Regions from separate parts of the Xanthobacter sp. AM11 genome, predicted to be linked through region 1. Evidence: predicted binding sites of a transcription regulator. Region 1 holds the regulator's gene; the other holds the start of a gene.

The links. The regulator PhoB, encoded in region 1, activates phosphate uptake and scavenging genes when phosphate is short. The targets are predictions, from matches to a motif close to TGTCATNNANCTGTCAT.
Region 2: a site for PhoB is predicted at 4,132-4,148, ahead of ACI7BZ_RS20760 (PstS family phosphate ABC transporter substrate-binding protein). Genes of this name have one in related genera too.

The regions. Positions count from the first base shown of each region.
Region 1 is NZ_JBLAOA010000001.1:1,344,018-1,351,199, forward strand. Features, by position in the region: gene pstB (phosphate ABC transporter ATP-binding protein PstB) at 1-655, shown strand, start outside; gene phoU (phosphate signaling complex protein PhoU) at 675-1,403, shown strand; gene phoB (phosphate regulon transcriptional regulator PhoB) at 1,442-2,143, shown strand; gene ACI7BZ_RS06325 (flavin monoamine oxidase family protein) at 2,194-3,594, opposite strand; gene ACI7BZ_RS06330 (polyprenyl synthetase family protein) at 3,638-4,564, opposite strand; gene ACI7BZ_RS06335 (biosynthetic peptidoglycan transglycosylase) at 4,706-5,395, shown strand; gene ACI7BZ_RS06340 (septation protein A) at 5,481-6,062, shown strand; gene ACI7BZ_RS06345 (RrF2 family transcriptional regulator) at 6,106-6,552, shown strand; gene ACI7BZ_RS06350 (ABC transporter permease) at 6,572-7,182, opposite strand, start outside.
Region 2 is NZ_JBLAOA010000001.1:4,523,357-4,530,538, forward strand. Features, by position in the region: gene arsJ (organoarsenical effux MFS transporter ArsJ) at 1-583, opposite strand, end outside; gene ACI7BZ_RS20745 (ArsJ-associated glyceraldehyde-3-phosphate dehydrogenase) at 583-1,623, opposite strand; gene ACI7BZ_RS20750 (metalloregulator ArsR/SmtB family transcription factor) at 1,714-2,601, opposite strand; gene pstS (phosphate ABC transporter substrate-binding protein PstS) at 2,649-3,677, opposite strand; gene ACI7BZ_RS20760 (PstS family phosphate ABC transporter substrate-binding protein) at 4,225-5,226, shown strand; gene pstC (phosphate ABC transporter permease subunit PstC) at 5,380-6,231, shown strand; gene pstA (phosphate ABC transporter permease PstA) at 6,236-7,177, shown strand.

The DNA of each region.
Region 1 (7,182 bases):
CATGATCGGCCCGTCGGGCTGCGGCAAGTCCACGCTGCTGCGCGTGTTCAACCGCATGTACGACCTCTACCCGGGCCAGCGCGCGGAAGGCGCGGTGCTGTTCGACGGCGTGAACATCGTCGGCAAGGAGCTGGACCCCACCATCGTGCGCACGCGCATCGGCATGGTGTTTCAGAAGCCCACCCCCTTCCCCATGACCATCTATGACAACATCGCCTTCGGCGTGAAGCTGCACGAGCGGCTTTCCAAGGCGCAGATGGACGAGCGGGTGGAATGGTGCCTGCGCAAGGCCGCCATCTGGGACGAGACCAAGGACCGCCTGCACACCTCCGCCCTCGGCATGTCCGGCGGCCAGCAGCAGCGCCTGTGCATCGCCCGCACCATCGCGGTGAAGCCGGAAGTGATCCTGCTGGACGAGCCCACCTCGGCCCTCGATCCCATCTCCACCTCGAAGATCGAAGACCTGATCGACGAGCTGAAGCAGGAATTCACCATCGTCATCGTGACCCACAACATGCAGCAGGCAGCACGCTGCGCCGACATCACCGCCTTCTTCTATCTGGGCGAGCTGATCGAAGTGGCCCCCTCGGACGTGATCTTCACCAATCCGAAGGAGATCAAGACCCGCGATTACATCACCGGCCGCTTCGGCTGAGCCCTGGAAGGATCCTGAGATGCCGGAGCATACCGTATCGTCCTTCGATGTGGAGCTGAAGGAAATCGGCCGCAAGGTGGTCGAAATGGGCGGCCAGGCCGAGCGCCTGGTCAGCGACTCGGTGACCGCCCTCATCCGCCGCGACGGCGCCCTTGCCCAGAAGGTGGTCCTTCTGGACGCCACCGTGGACCAGGCGCAGCGCGACATCGAGGAGCGCGCCATCCTCGTCATCGCCAAGCGCCAGCCGGTGGCCAACGACCTGCGCGAGATCGTGGCCGCCATCCGCGTGGCCAACGATTTGGAGCGCATCGGCGACCTCGCCAAGAATGTCGGCAAGCGGGTCATCGCCATCGAGGGCGAATACCACCCCCACAAGCTGGTGCGCGGCGTGGAGCATATCGCCGAGCTGGTGCTCGAGCAGATGAAGGAAGTGCTGGACGCCTATGCCGCCCGCAACGAGGCGAAGGCGCTGGAAGTGTGGGGGCGCGACGGCGCCATCGACACCATGTACACGTCCCTGTTCCGCGAGCTCCTCACCTACATGATGGAGGACCCGCGCAACATCTCCGTGTGCACGCACCTGCTGTTCTGTGCCAAGAACATCGAACGCATCGGCGACCACGCGACCAACATTGCGGAGATCGTCTATTACATGGTCACGGGTCAGGTGTTGCCGGAGAGCCGCCCCAAGGCGGATGCCTCCAGCGAGACCACCCTGGCATTTCCTGGGCGTACCGTTCAGGGCTGAGGCCCTGGCGGACAGCAGGCGAAAGCGGGTGAGGGACTGTGCCGGCGCGTATTCTGATCGTCGAGGATGAGGAGCCGCTCACCCTTCTGCTCCGTTACAATCTGGAGTCGGAAGGCTACGGCGTCGAAAGCGTCGGCCGCGGGGACGAGGCCGAGACCCGGTTGCGCGAAAGCGTGCCGGATCTCGTGATCCTCGACTGGATGCTGCCGGGCCTTTCAGGCATCGAGCTGTGCCGGCGCCTGCGCACACGCCCGGAGACCGAGCGCCTGCCGGTCATCATGCTCACCGCCCGTGGCGAGGAGACGGAGCGGGTGCGCGGTCTCGCCACCGGCGCGGACGATTATGTGGTGAAGCCCTTCTCCGTGCCCGAGCTGCTCGCCCGGGTGCGGGCCCTGCTGCGTCGGGCCAAGCCGGAGCATGTGGCCACCCTGCTGCGGGCCGGCGACATCGAGCTGGACCGCGAGACCCACCGCGTGCACCGCGCCGGCCGCGAGGTGCATCTGGGTCCCACCGAATTCCGCCTCCTGGAATTCCTCATGCAGAGCCCTGGCCGCGTCTTCTCCCGGGAACAGCTGCTGGACGGCGTGTGGGGCCAGGACGTCTATATCGACGAGCGCACCGTGGATGTGCATGTGGGCCGCCTGCGCAAGGCCATCAATCGCGGCCGCCAGTCCGATCCCATCCGCACCGTGCGCGGTGCCGGCTATTCCTTCAACGAGATGTTCGCCCGCGCCCATTGAGCGGGCGCGCCCGGGCGGCGTCGCCCGGTGGCGGGCTCCGGCGCGGCCGATCAGCCCGAGCGGCCGGCGAGGATGCCCAGCGCCTGCCGCGCCGCCCGCTCTCCGGCCACCCAGGCGCCGCCCACTGTTCCCCAGAGGGTTTCGTGGGCATGTTCGCCGGCGAACAGAAGCCGGCCACTCACCACCTCCGTGAACGCCCGGCGCATGTTGCCGAACCCCGGCAAAGCGCAGGAGAAGGCGCCCAGCGCGAACGGCTCCCGGGTCCAGCGAGTGGCGTGCACCCGGCCGATCCGGGCCGCCATGTCCGCCCCGAACTCGCGGGTCAGCGCTTCCTTGAGGAAGGCGGTTGCCGCCTCGGCCGGCGCTTCGGCAAGGCCTGCCGCCGTGTCGCCTGCCACTTCGAGCATATGCAGGTCGCCGCCGCCGATGCGCGCCCGCAGGGCATAGGCGTTGGTTCCCTCCAGCTTGAAATAGATCATTTCGTCCGGCGAAAGCCCGAGCGGGTTGCGCGGCAGCTGGAAGGCGATGTGATCATAGGCGCCGAGGGTGATCTTCTCGATGGCCGTGCGGTAGCGCTGGGGCAGGCCGGGGAGCACGCGCAGCTTGCCGGCCGCCAGCAGGCTCGGCGGCACGGCGAGGATGACCACCCGGCCCAGCACGGTGCCCCGGTTGGTCTGCACCGCCACCAGCCGTCCGCCCAGATCCACCGAGCGGGCCACCGTCTCCAGCCGGACGGTGAGGGGCCGGGCCAGCCGGGTCACCAGCGTTCCCACGCCCTGCCGGCACACCTCCTCGCCGTCGCGCTCCTCCGCCCGGGAGGCATCCACAGTGGACACCTGGCCGAGCCCCTTGGCGCAGGCGAGCGGACCCACCACGAAGCGCGCGCTCGCCGACCATGGTCCAAGATCCGGCAGCACCCGGGAGGCGGGCAGGTCCCGTCCCGCATCCCCGGCGGCGCCGATGGCCCGCTCCGCCCGGCGGACGGTGGCGATGAAGTCCTCATAGTCGCTGTCGCTGGCCTCTCGCCCGCTTTGATAGAGCCTGCCGCCCTGGGGCGCCCGATGAATGTCGAGCCCATCGGCCCGCCCGAACGCCGCCATGGGCCGCGCCGCCGGCAGGTAAAGGCGCGTGGCGCCCATGTCGAATGGAACGCCAAACACCGCGGTGTCGGTGACCGTGCGCCCGCCCACATGGGCGGAGGCTTCAAGCAGGGCATAGCTGCGCCCGGCCTCCGCCACCCGCCGCGCCGCGGAGATGCCCGCCGTTCCGGCGCCGATGATGATGACGTCGGCCTCGCTCTGCTGCCCCAGCGCAGCGGCGGCGCCGAAGGGCAGGGTGGCGAGGGCCGCGCCGCGCGCGAGCAGGCGGCGGCGGGTGAGGGGGGTATGGCGCGGGTCGGTCACGGGGGAACGGTAGTGCGGGATCGGCTCCGGCTCAATCGTCCGGGCCATGAATCCGCCCGTGCTGCACCGGGCCTGCGCCGCCGGCCGCCGTTCAGCTTCGCCGGTCCGCCACGAACCGGGCCGCCTGCGCCAGCAGGGCGCCGCGCGTGCCGAAGGGGGTGAGGGCGGCGGCGGCATCGTCCACCAGGCTCGCCAGGAGGGCCCGCGCGGCGTCGAGGCCCAGGCGGGACACCAGGGTCGCCTTGCCCGCCGCGGCGTCCTTCCCCACCTTCTTGCCCACCTCCTCGGCGGTGCCCTCCACGTCGAGGATGTCGTCGGCGATCTGGAAAGCGGCACCCAGCGCCCGGCCATAGGCGAAAAGCGCGGCCCGCGCCTGCGCGTCCGCGCCGCCGAGGATGGCGCCGGCCTCCACCGAAACGCTGAGCAGGGCGCCGGTCTTCATGGCCTGCAGGTCGCGGATGGCGGCCTCCCCCAGGGCCAGCGGGGCGCCGCCCGAAAACCGCCCTTCGGCGGCGAGGTCCAGCATCTGCCCGCCCACCATGCCGCCGATGCCCGCCGCGCGGGCCAGGGCCCGCACCAGGGCGATGCGCGCCGCCGGGTCCGCATGGGCATCGCTGCCGGCCAGGAGATCGAAGGCGAGGGTCAATAGCCCGTCCCCGGCCAGGATGGCGGTGGCCTCGTCGAACGCCTTGTGCACGGTGGGCCGGCCGCGGCGCAGGTCGTCATCGTCCATGGCCGGCAGGTCGTCATGGATCAGCGAATAGCAATGGATGCATTCAACGGCGGCGGCGGCCGTCACCGCGGCCTCGGGGGCGACGGCAAACAGCGCCGCGCTCTCCAGTACCAGGAAGGGCCGCAGCCGCTTGCCGCCGCCCAGGGCGCCGTGGCGCATGGCGGCCATGAGCCGTTCCGGCCGCAGCCGCTCGCCGGGGAGGGGGGCATCGGCGAGGGCGAGGGCGAGGCGGGCCTCAGTGGCGGTCGCTGCGGCGTCGAGACGGGCAGCCAGGGAAAGCGTCACCTTCGCACCTCGGGCGGCAGGAGAAGAGAACGCAACGGCGCGGGCGCGCTGCCGTTGACGGGGCCATTGCGGTGCCTCAACCAGGGTGGAAGGTCAAGCCGCCGGGTGCCGGGCTCGTGCGGCTGCAGGGGAGGGCAGGGGATGGTTCGTGTGGTGCTGCGCATCGTGCTCGTGCTGGCGGTGATCCCGCTGCTCCTGTCCCTTGCCTATAATGTGGTGAACCCCGTCTCCACCCTGATGCTGGCCCGCTGGATCACCGGCGCGCGGGTGGAGCGCGTGTGGACCCCCATCGAGGCCATGTCGCCGGCGCTGGTGCGCACCGTCATCGCCTCCGAGGATGCACGCTTCTGCTTTCATCCCGGCGTGGACATTGCGGAGATGCGCGCCGCCATCGAGACGGCGGACGACATCGAGGAAACCCGCGGCGCCTCCACCATTCCCATGCAGATCGCCAAGAATCTCTTCCTGTGGCCGGGCCGGGAGCTGATCCGCAAGGCCATCGAGATCCCGCTGGCGCTGTGGCTCGACCTGGTGGTCAGCAAGCGGCGGCTCATCGAGATCTATCTCAACATCGCCGAATGGGGCCCGGACGGCGAGTTCGGGGTGGCGGCCGGGGCCCGCCGCGCCTTCGACCTCCCGCCGTCGCGGGTGGATGCGCGGCAGGCGGCGCTGCTGGCGGTGATGCTGCCCAATCCGCACCGGCGCGACGCGGGCAACCCGTCCGTGGGGGTGCAGCGGCTCGCCTCCCGGCTCCAGGCGCGGGTGCCGCGGGAGGGGCCGGAGCTCACCTCCTGCCTCGGTCCGCTGCGGGGAGACGGAGCAAGGCCTTGATTGTGCCGCGGAACGGCGCCACATGAACGAAAGCCCCCTTGCCCGCGCGGCCGGGACCCGATCCTTCCTCCCACCGGCCCGAGAGATGAGCGACACCACTGTTCCCGCCCGCCCGAAGATGAGCCCCTGGCTGAAGATCGGCCTTGAGCTCGGCCCGCTGGTGCTGTTCTTCGCCGCCAATGCCTATGGCGGCATCTATGTGGCCACCGGGGCGTTCATGGTGGCCACCCTCGCCTCCCTCGCGGCCATGTGGGTGCTGGCCCGGCGCATTGCGGTGATGCCGCTGGTTTCGGCGCTGGTGGTGATGGTGTTCGGCTCCCTCACCTTGTGGCTGCAGGATGATCATTTCATCAAGCTGAAGCCCACCATGGTGAATGCCCTGTTCGGCGCGCTGCTGCTGGGCGGGCTCGTCTTCCGCAAGCCGCTGCTGCCCTATGTCTTTGACGGAATGGTGCAACTCACCGACGAAGGATGGCGGGTGCTGACCATCCGCTGGGGGGTGTTCTTCCTGGTGATGGCGGTGGTGAACGAACTGGTGTGGCGCTCCTTCTCCACCGACACCTGGGTGGCCTTCAAGACCTTCGGCTACCTTCCGCTCACCTTCGCCTTCGCCATGCTTCAGGCGCCCCTCATGGCGCGCCACGAGCTGAAGGGCGAAGACAGTTGACGCCGACCCGGGCGATCCGCATAAGCCGGTCAGAGGGTGCGGAATGCTGACGAAAAAGGGAAAGTACGGCCTCAAGGCGGCGGTCCATCTGGCGCGCCTGCCGCCGGGCGGCTCCACGCAGGTGGCGGATATCGCCGAGGCCGAGCAGATCCCGAAGAAGTTCCTGGACGTCATCCTGGGCGAGCTGCGCAACGCCGGCTTCCTCTCGTCCAAGAAGGGCAAGCTCGGCGGCTACCGCCTCGCCAAGGCGCCGGAAGACATCGTGGTGGGCGAGATGATCCGCGCCCTGGACGGCCCCCTCGCCCCCTTCCCCTGCGCCAGCCGCAACGCCTATGAGCCGTGCGAGGATTGCGACGTGGCCACCTGCGAGGTGCGCCTGCTGATGGTGCAGGTGCGCGACGCCATCGGCACCGTGCTCGACACCTACACCCTCGCCCAGATGCGGGACCTCTCCCGCGAGGCCCTGTCCTCCTTCGTGGACTATATCTGATCCCCGCGCCCGGCCCGCCCTATTGCTGGGCGGCGAGGAAGGTGCGGAAGCGCGCCAGCGCCACGGCGAAGAACAGCATTCCCATGCCGAAGGTGGCGGCAAAGCGCGGCCAGACCGTCTCGATCCCCGCCCCGCGATACAGGATGGCCTGGGCGAAGGCCACGAACTGGGTGGAGGGCGAGGCCTGCATCGCCGTCTGCAGCCAGCGCGGCATGCTCTCCAGGGGCGTGAAGCCGCCGGACAGCATGTTCATGGGCAGCACCACCAGGAAGAACAGCAGCCCGAACTGGGGCATGGAGCCGGACAGGGTGCCGAGGAAGATGCCGAGCGAGGCGGTGAAGAACAGGTAGAGCGCGGTGCCGGCCAGGAACAGGGGCACCGAGCCGGCGATTCCCATTCCCATCCCCCATTTCAGCACCACCACGATGCTGAAGGCCGCGCCCACCAGGATCACCGCGCCATTGGCCAGGATCTTGGCCAGCATGATCTCGGACGGGCGCACCGGCAGCACCAGCAGGTGTTCCAGCGTGCCGTGCTCCCGCTCGCGGATGAGGGCGGCACCGGCCAGCAGCACCGAAAGCATGGTGATGTTGGTGATGAGCCCCATGGTGCCGGTGAACCAGGAGGATT
Region 2 (7,182 bases), 3.2 Mb from region 1:
CGCCGAGCAGGACCACGGCCAGCACGCCCGCCATGAGCCACAGCGAGAGGCGGAAGCCGAACGCCTCCAGCAGCACGCCGCCGAGGAAGAAGCCGAAGCCCTTCATGGCATTCTTGGAGCCGGTGAACCACGCCACCCAGCGGAACAGGCGCCCTTCGGCATTGCCCTTCGCTTCCGCCTCCGTGACCTTGATGGCGGATTTGGAGGCGGTCTTGGTCAGGTCCTTGGCCACCCCGCACACGCCCTGCGCCGCCACCACCCAGGCCACCAGGAAGGCGGTTTCCCACGAGGGGGACATGGCCGAGAGCAGCAGGAAGCCGGCGATCTGGGTGGTGAGCCCCACCGTCAGCATCCGGGTGATGCCGAAGCGCGCAGCCAGCCAGCCGCCGATGAAGTTCGCCCCGATGCCTGCCGCCTCATAGAGCAGGAACAGGAAGGCGAGGGTGAAGGGCGAGTAGCCGAGCTTGAAGAAGGTGAACAGCACCAGCATGCGCAAGGCGCCGTCGGTCAGCGTGAAGCCCCAATAGGCCGCCGTGACGATGGCATAGTTGCGCAGGCCCGCGGAGGAAGAAGCCGCCGCCATCACAGTCCCGCCTGTTCGAGATGGCAGGCGAGGTCCACCATGCGGCAGGCATAGCCCATCTCGTTGTCGTACCAGGCATAGACCTTCAGCAGGGTGCCGTCGGTGACGAGGGTGGACGGCCCGTCCACGATGGCGGAGCGGGTGTCGCGGGCATAGTCGGCCGACACCAGCGGGCGCGGCTCGAAGCCGAGGATGCCGTTGAGCGATCCGTTCGCGGCCTCGGCGAACAGGGCGTTCACCTCCTGTGCGGTGGTCTCGCGGTTCAGCTCGAACACGCAGTCGGTGAGCGAGGCGTTGAGCACGGGGGCGCGCACCGCATGGCCGTTCAGCTTGCCCTTCAGCTCGGGATAGATGAGGGCGATGGCAGTGGCGCTGCCGGTGGTGGTGGGCTGCAGCGAGAGCATGGCCGAGCGCGCGCGGCGCAGGTCCTTGTGGGGCGCATCCACCACCACGTTGGTGTTGGTGGGATCATGGATGGTGGTGATCTGGCCGTGGCGGATGCCGATGGCCTCGTGCACCACCTTCACCACCGGGGCCAGGCAGTTTGTAGTGCAGGAGGCGGCGGTGACGATGGGATGCATCCCGCGGTCGTAAAGGTGCTCATTCACCCCCACCACCACGTTGAGGACGGACGGGTCCTTCACCGGGGCTGCGACGATGACCCGCTTGGCGCCGCGCTTCAGATGGCCTTCAAGCACCTGCGGCGTGAGGAACTTGCCGGTGGATTCCAGCACCACGTCCACCCCGAGGTCGCCCCAGGGAATGTCTTCCGGCTTGGCATGGGACGAGAACGACATGGCCTTCTCACCGATGCGCACGCTCGCCTCATCGTGGGAGATGGGCGCGCGCCAGCGGCCCTGCACGCTGTCGAATTCCAGCAGGTGGGCGCAGGCTTCGGCACCACCCTTGATCTCGTTGAGATGCACGATGTCGAGCCGGTTGCCGCCGCGCGGGTCGTTGTCCGGGCGCTGCGCCGCCCCCATGGCTGCGCGCAGCGACAGCCGTCCGATGCGGCCGAGGCCGTTGATCCCTACTCTCATGGCACCGTCATTCCTTGTGATCTTCGAAAAGGGGGGCGGCCTCGGCGCGATGGCTTCAGGCCCGCGGAGGTCCGGCGGCGGCTCCCCACCTCACGCGGCCCGCCCGAAAAGCGTGAGGTCCGTTGCACCTTCCATCTTCCCGATCTCGCCGATGCGTTCTTTCAGCGAAGCAAGGTCAAGCTGCTCGAACGGCAGGTTGACGAAGGCGGAGATACGCCCGGCGAGCCGGCGATAGGTGGCAAGGAAGGCCGCCTTCTGCTCCGCCTCGGTTCCCTTCACCGCCAGGGGGTCCGGCAGGCCCCAATGGGCCTGGAGCGGATGACCGGGGAAAGCGGGGCAGATTTCGCCCGCCGCAGCGTCGCAGGTGGTGATGACGAAATCCATCCGTGGCGCGTCCGGCCCTGCGAAGCTGTCCCAGCTCTTGGAGGCGAGGGGCCCCGTGTCGTAGCCGAGCGCGGCCATCAGATCGAGCGCCAGGGGGTGCGGCTTGCGCTTCGGCCGGCTGCCGGCCGAATAGGCCCGAAAGCGGCCGCGCCCCTCGCGGTTCAGCAGCGCCTCGGCGATGAGCGAGCGCGCCGAGTTGGCCGAGCAGACCAGCAGTACGTTGTAGACGCGATCATTCGCGGCTGCGGGCCGAAGCTGGGGAAAGGCGAGCGCACCGGTGCCGCGCCGCTGCGACACGGCAAAGCCCATATCCCCCATCAGCTGGGCGAAGAGCGGACCGGCGAGCGAGAGGGTGACGGCATAGAGGATGGAGCGGCCTTCCCGCCGTGCCGAGACGAGGCCGGCGCGCTCCAGCACGGCGAGATGGGTGGACATGGTGTTGTGCGGCACCGCCAGCAGACGGGCGATGTCGCCGGCCGGCAGTCCGTAGGGCACATAGCGCAGCAGAAGCCGGAAGGTCTCCAGGCGCGTGACCTGCGACAGCGCATCGAAGATCCGCGTGGCCTCGTCTGCGTTCAGCTTCGTCTCGTTCATCTCGCCTCGCTGTCGCAATCTTTCCCCCGGACATTCCGCCCGGGCGCTCAGGAGCCGCCCTTGAAGGTCTTCGCCCAATAGTCCTTCACCTGCTGGACCAGCGCCGGCGGCAGGGGAACATAGCCCAGCTGGGACGCATATTTCTCGCCCTCGCCAAGGGCGAAGCGCCAGAACTCGAAGGCCGCGCTGCTGTTGGCCGGGACCCTGGGCTCCTTGTACATGATGGCGAAGGTGGTGGCGGCGATGGGATAGGCATCCTCGGCGGCGGAATCGTTGATGATCACGAAGAAATCCTTCGCCGCGGTCCAGTCGAAGCTCAAGGCCGCGGCCTGAAACGACGCCGCGCTCGGCGTGATGAACTTGCCGGCGCGGTTCTGCACCAGGCCATAGGCGAGCTTGGCCTGCACCACGTAGGTGAATTCAACATAGCCGATGGCGTTTTTGACGCGCTTGACCTCGGTCGCAACGCCCTCGTTGCCCCGAGCGCCCGTTCCCGTCGGCCAGGCGACCGCGCTGCCCTCCCCGACCTGCTGCTTCCATTCCGGGCTCGCCTTGGCGAGGTAGGACACCCAGTTGAAGGTGGTCCCCGATCCGTCGGAACGGTGCACCACCACGATCTTGGCGTCGGGCAGCTTGATGTCGGGATTGAGGGCCTTGATGGCGGGGTCGGACCAGGTCGCGACCTTGCCAAGATAGATGTCGGCGAGAAGCGCGCCGGTGAAGCGCAGCTGGCCGGGGCCGACGCCCTCCACATTGAACACCGGCACGACGCCGCCGAACACGATGGGGAACTGGCCGAGGCCGTATTTCTCCAGATCTTCCGGCTTCAGCGGCTTGTCGGAGGCGCCGAAATCCACCACGCCGTCCTTGATGCGGTTGACGCCGGCCGACGAGCCGACCGACTGGTATCCCACAAGGGTTCCCGTGCGCTCGCGAAAGCCTTCAGCCCACTTCCAGATGATGGGATAGGCAAAGGTGGAGCCCGCGCCCCGCACCTCGGCCGCATGCGCGGCGGGCGAGAGTGTGGTCAGGGCCGCAAGTGCAACTGCGGCAGTCAAGGCAAGAATGCGGTTCACGGCTGGCCTCCCCCTGTCGCCCTTCGATATGGGGCGAGATTCTGATCATCGCCGCCATAAGCTAAAATGTCGATAGGCGTGGACAGATCGCTATATGCATCACATGACATTGGTATGACGCGCACCTTCCTGAGCATTCCGATACGGCAAGTATTGCTATCGTTATGTCGATACCTATCGAATTAAAATAGCGTAAACGCCCTCCCTCGATCGGGATGTGTCGCCGCCAAATTGTATTAATTATGGAATATCCGGGCCGACTACGAAGAGTAAATGGTCGCGCAGGTCTCCGATGTATCGGATTATTGCCTTGCAAGATGGATTATAGATTTCAGGTGCAGCCATATTGTGGCGCGATGTGGCCGAAATATAGGTCATAAATACATGAATAAAAGCGGCAATCAATTACATTAAAACCTTCTCAACATGACAATTCGATTCAAATATACGATTCTGTCATAAAGTTGTTGTCTAAATTGCTTAGAGTCCGTAAGGCCAGGCGAGCGTCGAGAGCCCTGGCGACATTGTCCAGGGAGACGGCAACCTCATGAAGATCATCACTCTCGCGAGCGCTTTCGCGCTGCTCGCTACCGGCGCAGCCTTCAACGGCGCTGCCGCCCAGGCTCTGGTCAAGGCCGACGGCTCGTCCACGGTGTTTCCCGTGACCGAGGCCATGGCCGAAGAGTTCCAGAAGCAGAACAAGGATATCAAGGTGACTGTCGGCATCGGCGGCACGGGCGGCGGCTTCAAGAAGTTCTGCCGCGGCGAGACCGACATCTCCAACGCCTCGCGGCCGATCACCGCGAGCGAGCAGAAGGCCTGCAAGGAAGCCGGCATCGAATATATCGAGCTGCCCGTGGCGCTCGACGCGCTCACCGTCGTCATCCATCCGTCCAACAGCTGGGCGAGCGAAATGACCGTGGCGGACCTGAAGAAGATCTGGGAGCCTGAGGCCCAGGGCAAGATCACCAATTGGAAGCAGGTGCGCGACAGCTTCCCTGATCGTCCTCTGGTGCTCTACGGCGCGGGCGTCGATTCCGGCACGTATGACTATTTCACTGCCGCCATCGTCGGCAAGGAACACTCGAGCCGCGGCGACTTCACCGCCTCCGAGGACGACAACGTGCTCGTGCAGGGCGTCGCCGGCGATCAGAACGCCCTCGGCTTCTTCGGCCTCGTCTATTACGAGGAGAACCACGGCAAGCTGAAGGCCGTGAAGATCAAGCTCAACGATGCCGCCCCCGCCGTGGAGCCCTCGGTGGAGAACGCCCGCACCGGCAAGTACCAGCCCCTGTCCCGCCCCATCTTCATCTATGTGAACAAGAAGTCGGCGGACACCCGCCCCGAGGTGGCGAAGTTCGTGGAGTTCTACCAGGACCCCAAGAACGCGGTCGAACTGGTCAAGGAAGTGGGCTACGTGCCGCTTCCCGAGGCGGCCCTGAAGGCGTTCCAGGAGCGCTTCAGGAAGCGTGAGATCGGCACCGGCTTCACCGGCTCCAAGGTCGGCGTGTCGGTCGAGGATCTCCTGAAGGAAAAGCTCGTCTACTGAGGTCTGATCCAGAGGGAGGCGCTCCGGCGCCTCCCTCCATCTAGGTGAGGGTTGGTCGTGGTCGCAGCGGTATCTCCAGTCTCAAGAACGGGCCAGCGGGGCCTGACGGTCTCTCCGGCCTTCCTGGCCCGCCGCCGGGTGGTGGACCGCACCATGCGGGTCGTCCTCTTCCTCAGCGCCGCCGTATCGGTTCTCGTGACGGGGGGCATCGTCTACGTTCTCTTGTCCGAAAGCGTGAAATTCTTCGCCCAGGTGTCGATCATCGACTTCCTGACCGACACGCAATGGACGCCGGTGTTCCAGGACAAGCACTTCGGCATCATGACCCTGGTGTCCGGCACCTTGATGAGTTCGCTCATTGCGCTTCTCGTGGCCATCCCGGCGGGGACCGTGCTCGCCATCTACCTGTCGGAATTCGCCCGGCCGCAGGTGCGCGAGGCCATCAAGCCGTTCCTTGAGCTGATCGCCGGCGTGCCCACCGTGGCCTTCGGCTATTTCGCGCTCCTGTTCCTCACGCCCATCTTCCAGATCTTCATTCCGGGGCTCGCCAGCTTCAACCTGCTCGTGCCCGGCATCGTCATGGGCATCATGATCCTGCCCTACATCGTTTCCGTAAGCGAGGACGCCATGCGCGCCGTTCCTGCGGAGCTGAGGGAGGGCGCCTACGCGCTCGGCTTCACGCGGCTCCAGACGGCGACGCGGGTGGTGATCCCCGGTGCCTTCTCCGGGGTAACGGCGGCCTACATCCTCGGCATGTCGCGGGCGGTGGGCGAGACCATGGTGGTGGCCATCGCCGCCGGCCAGCAGGCCAAGCTCGCCCTCAACCCGCTGGAGGGCGCCGCCACCATCACCGCTTACATCGTCCAGATCAGCCTCGGCGACGTGCCGCACGGCTCCATCGCCTATCTCACCATTTTCGCCGCGGGCATGACGCTGTTCCTCATGACCTTTGTCTTCAACATCCTCGCCTTCTGGCTGCGCCAGAAGTACCGCGAAGTCTATTGAGGGGATGGCCGTGAAGCCGCTCGCCGCTCAACCCTCCCGCCGCTTCTCGGACGCCGAGATCGTCACCCGGGCGCATCGCTCGGACCGCAATTTCGCGCTCCTCGGCCTGGGCGTCCTCATCCTCACCATGATCGTGCTGCTGTCGCTCATCATCGACTTCATGGTGGATGGGCTCGGGCGCATCGATCTTGATTTCCTCACCCGCTTTCCCTCCCGGCGCGCGGCGGATGCGGGCATCCTGTCCGCCTGGGTCGGCACCGCACTGGTGATGATCGTCACGACCGTGCTCGCGGTGCCGCTCGGCGTCGCCGCAGGCCTCTATCTTGAGGAGTATGCGCCGCGCAACTGGATGACCCATCTCATCGAGATCAACGTCACCAATCTCGCCGGCGTGCCCTCCATCATTTACGGCCTGCTGGCCCTCGGCCTGTTCGTGCAGAGCTTCGCCATGGGTCAGACCATCCTCGTGGCGGGCATGACGCTGGCGCTGCTCATCCTGCCCATCATCATCGTCGCCACACGCGAGGCGGTACGCTCCATCCCGCTCGAAGTCCGCGAGGGCGCCTATGCGCTCGGTGCCGACAAGTGGCAGACGGTGAGCGGCTACATCCTGCCCACCGCGCGCCCCGGCATCCTCACCGGCGCCATCGTCGGCATGTCGCGGGCCATCGGCGAAACCGCGCCCATCATCACGATCGGCGCCCTCACCTTCATCGCCTTCCTGCCGCCGCCGCCGCTTCAGGAGACCTTTCCGTTCATCAATTTCGACTGGCTCAACTCGCCGTTCACGGTGATGCCGATCCAGATGTTCAACTGGGTTTCACGTCCCCAGGCGGCGTTCCACGTGAACGCGGCGGCAACCGGCCTCATCCTGCTCGCCATGACGCTGCTGATGAACGCCGTCGCCATCTGGCTGCGCTACAAGATCCGCCGGAGCATGCGCTGATGCTG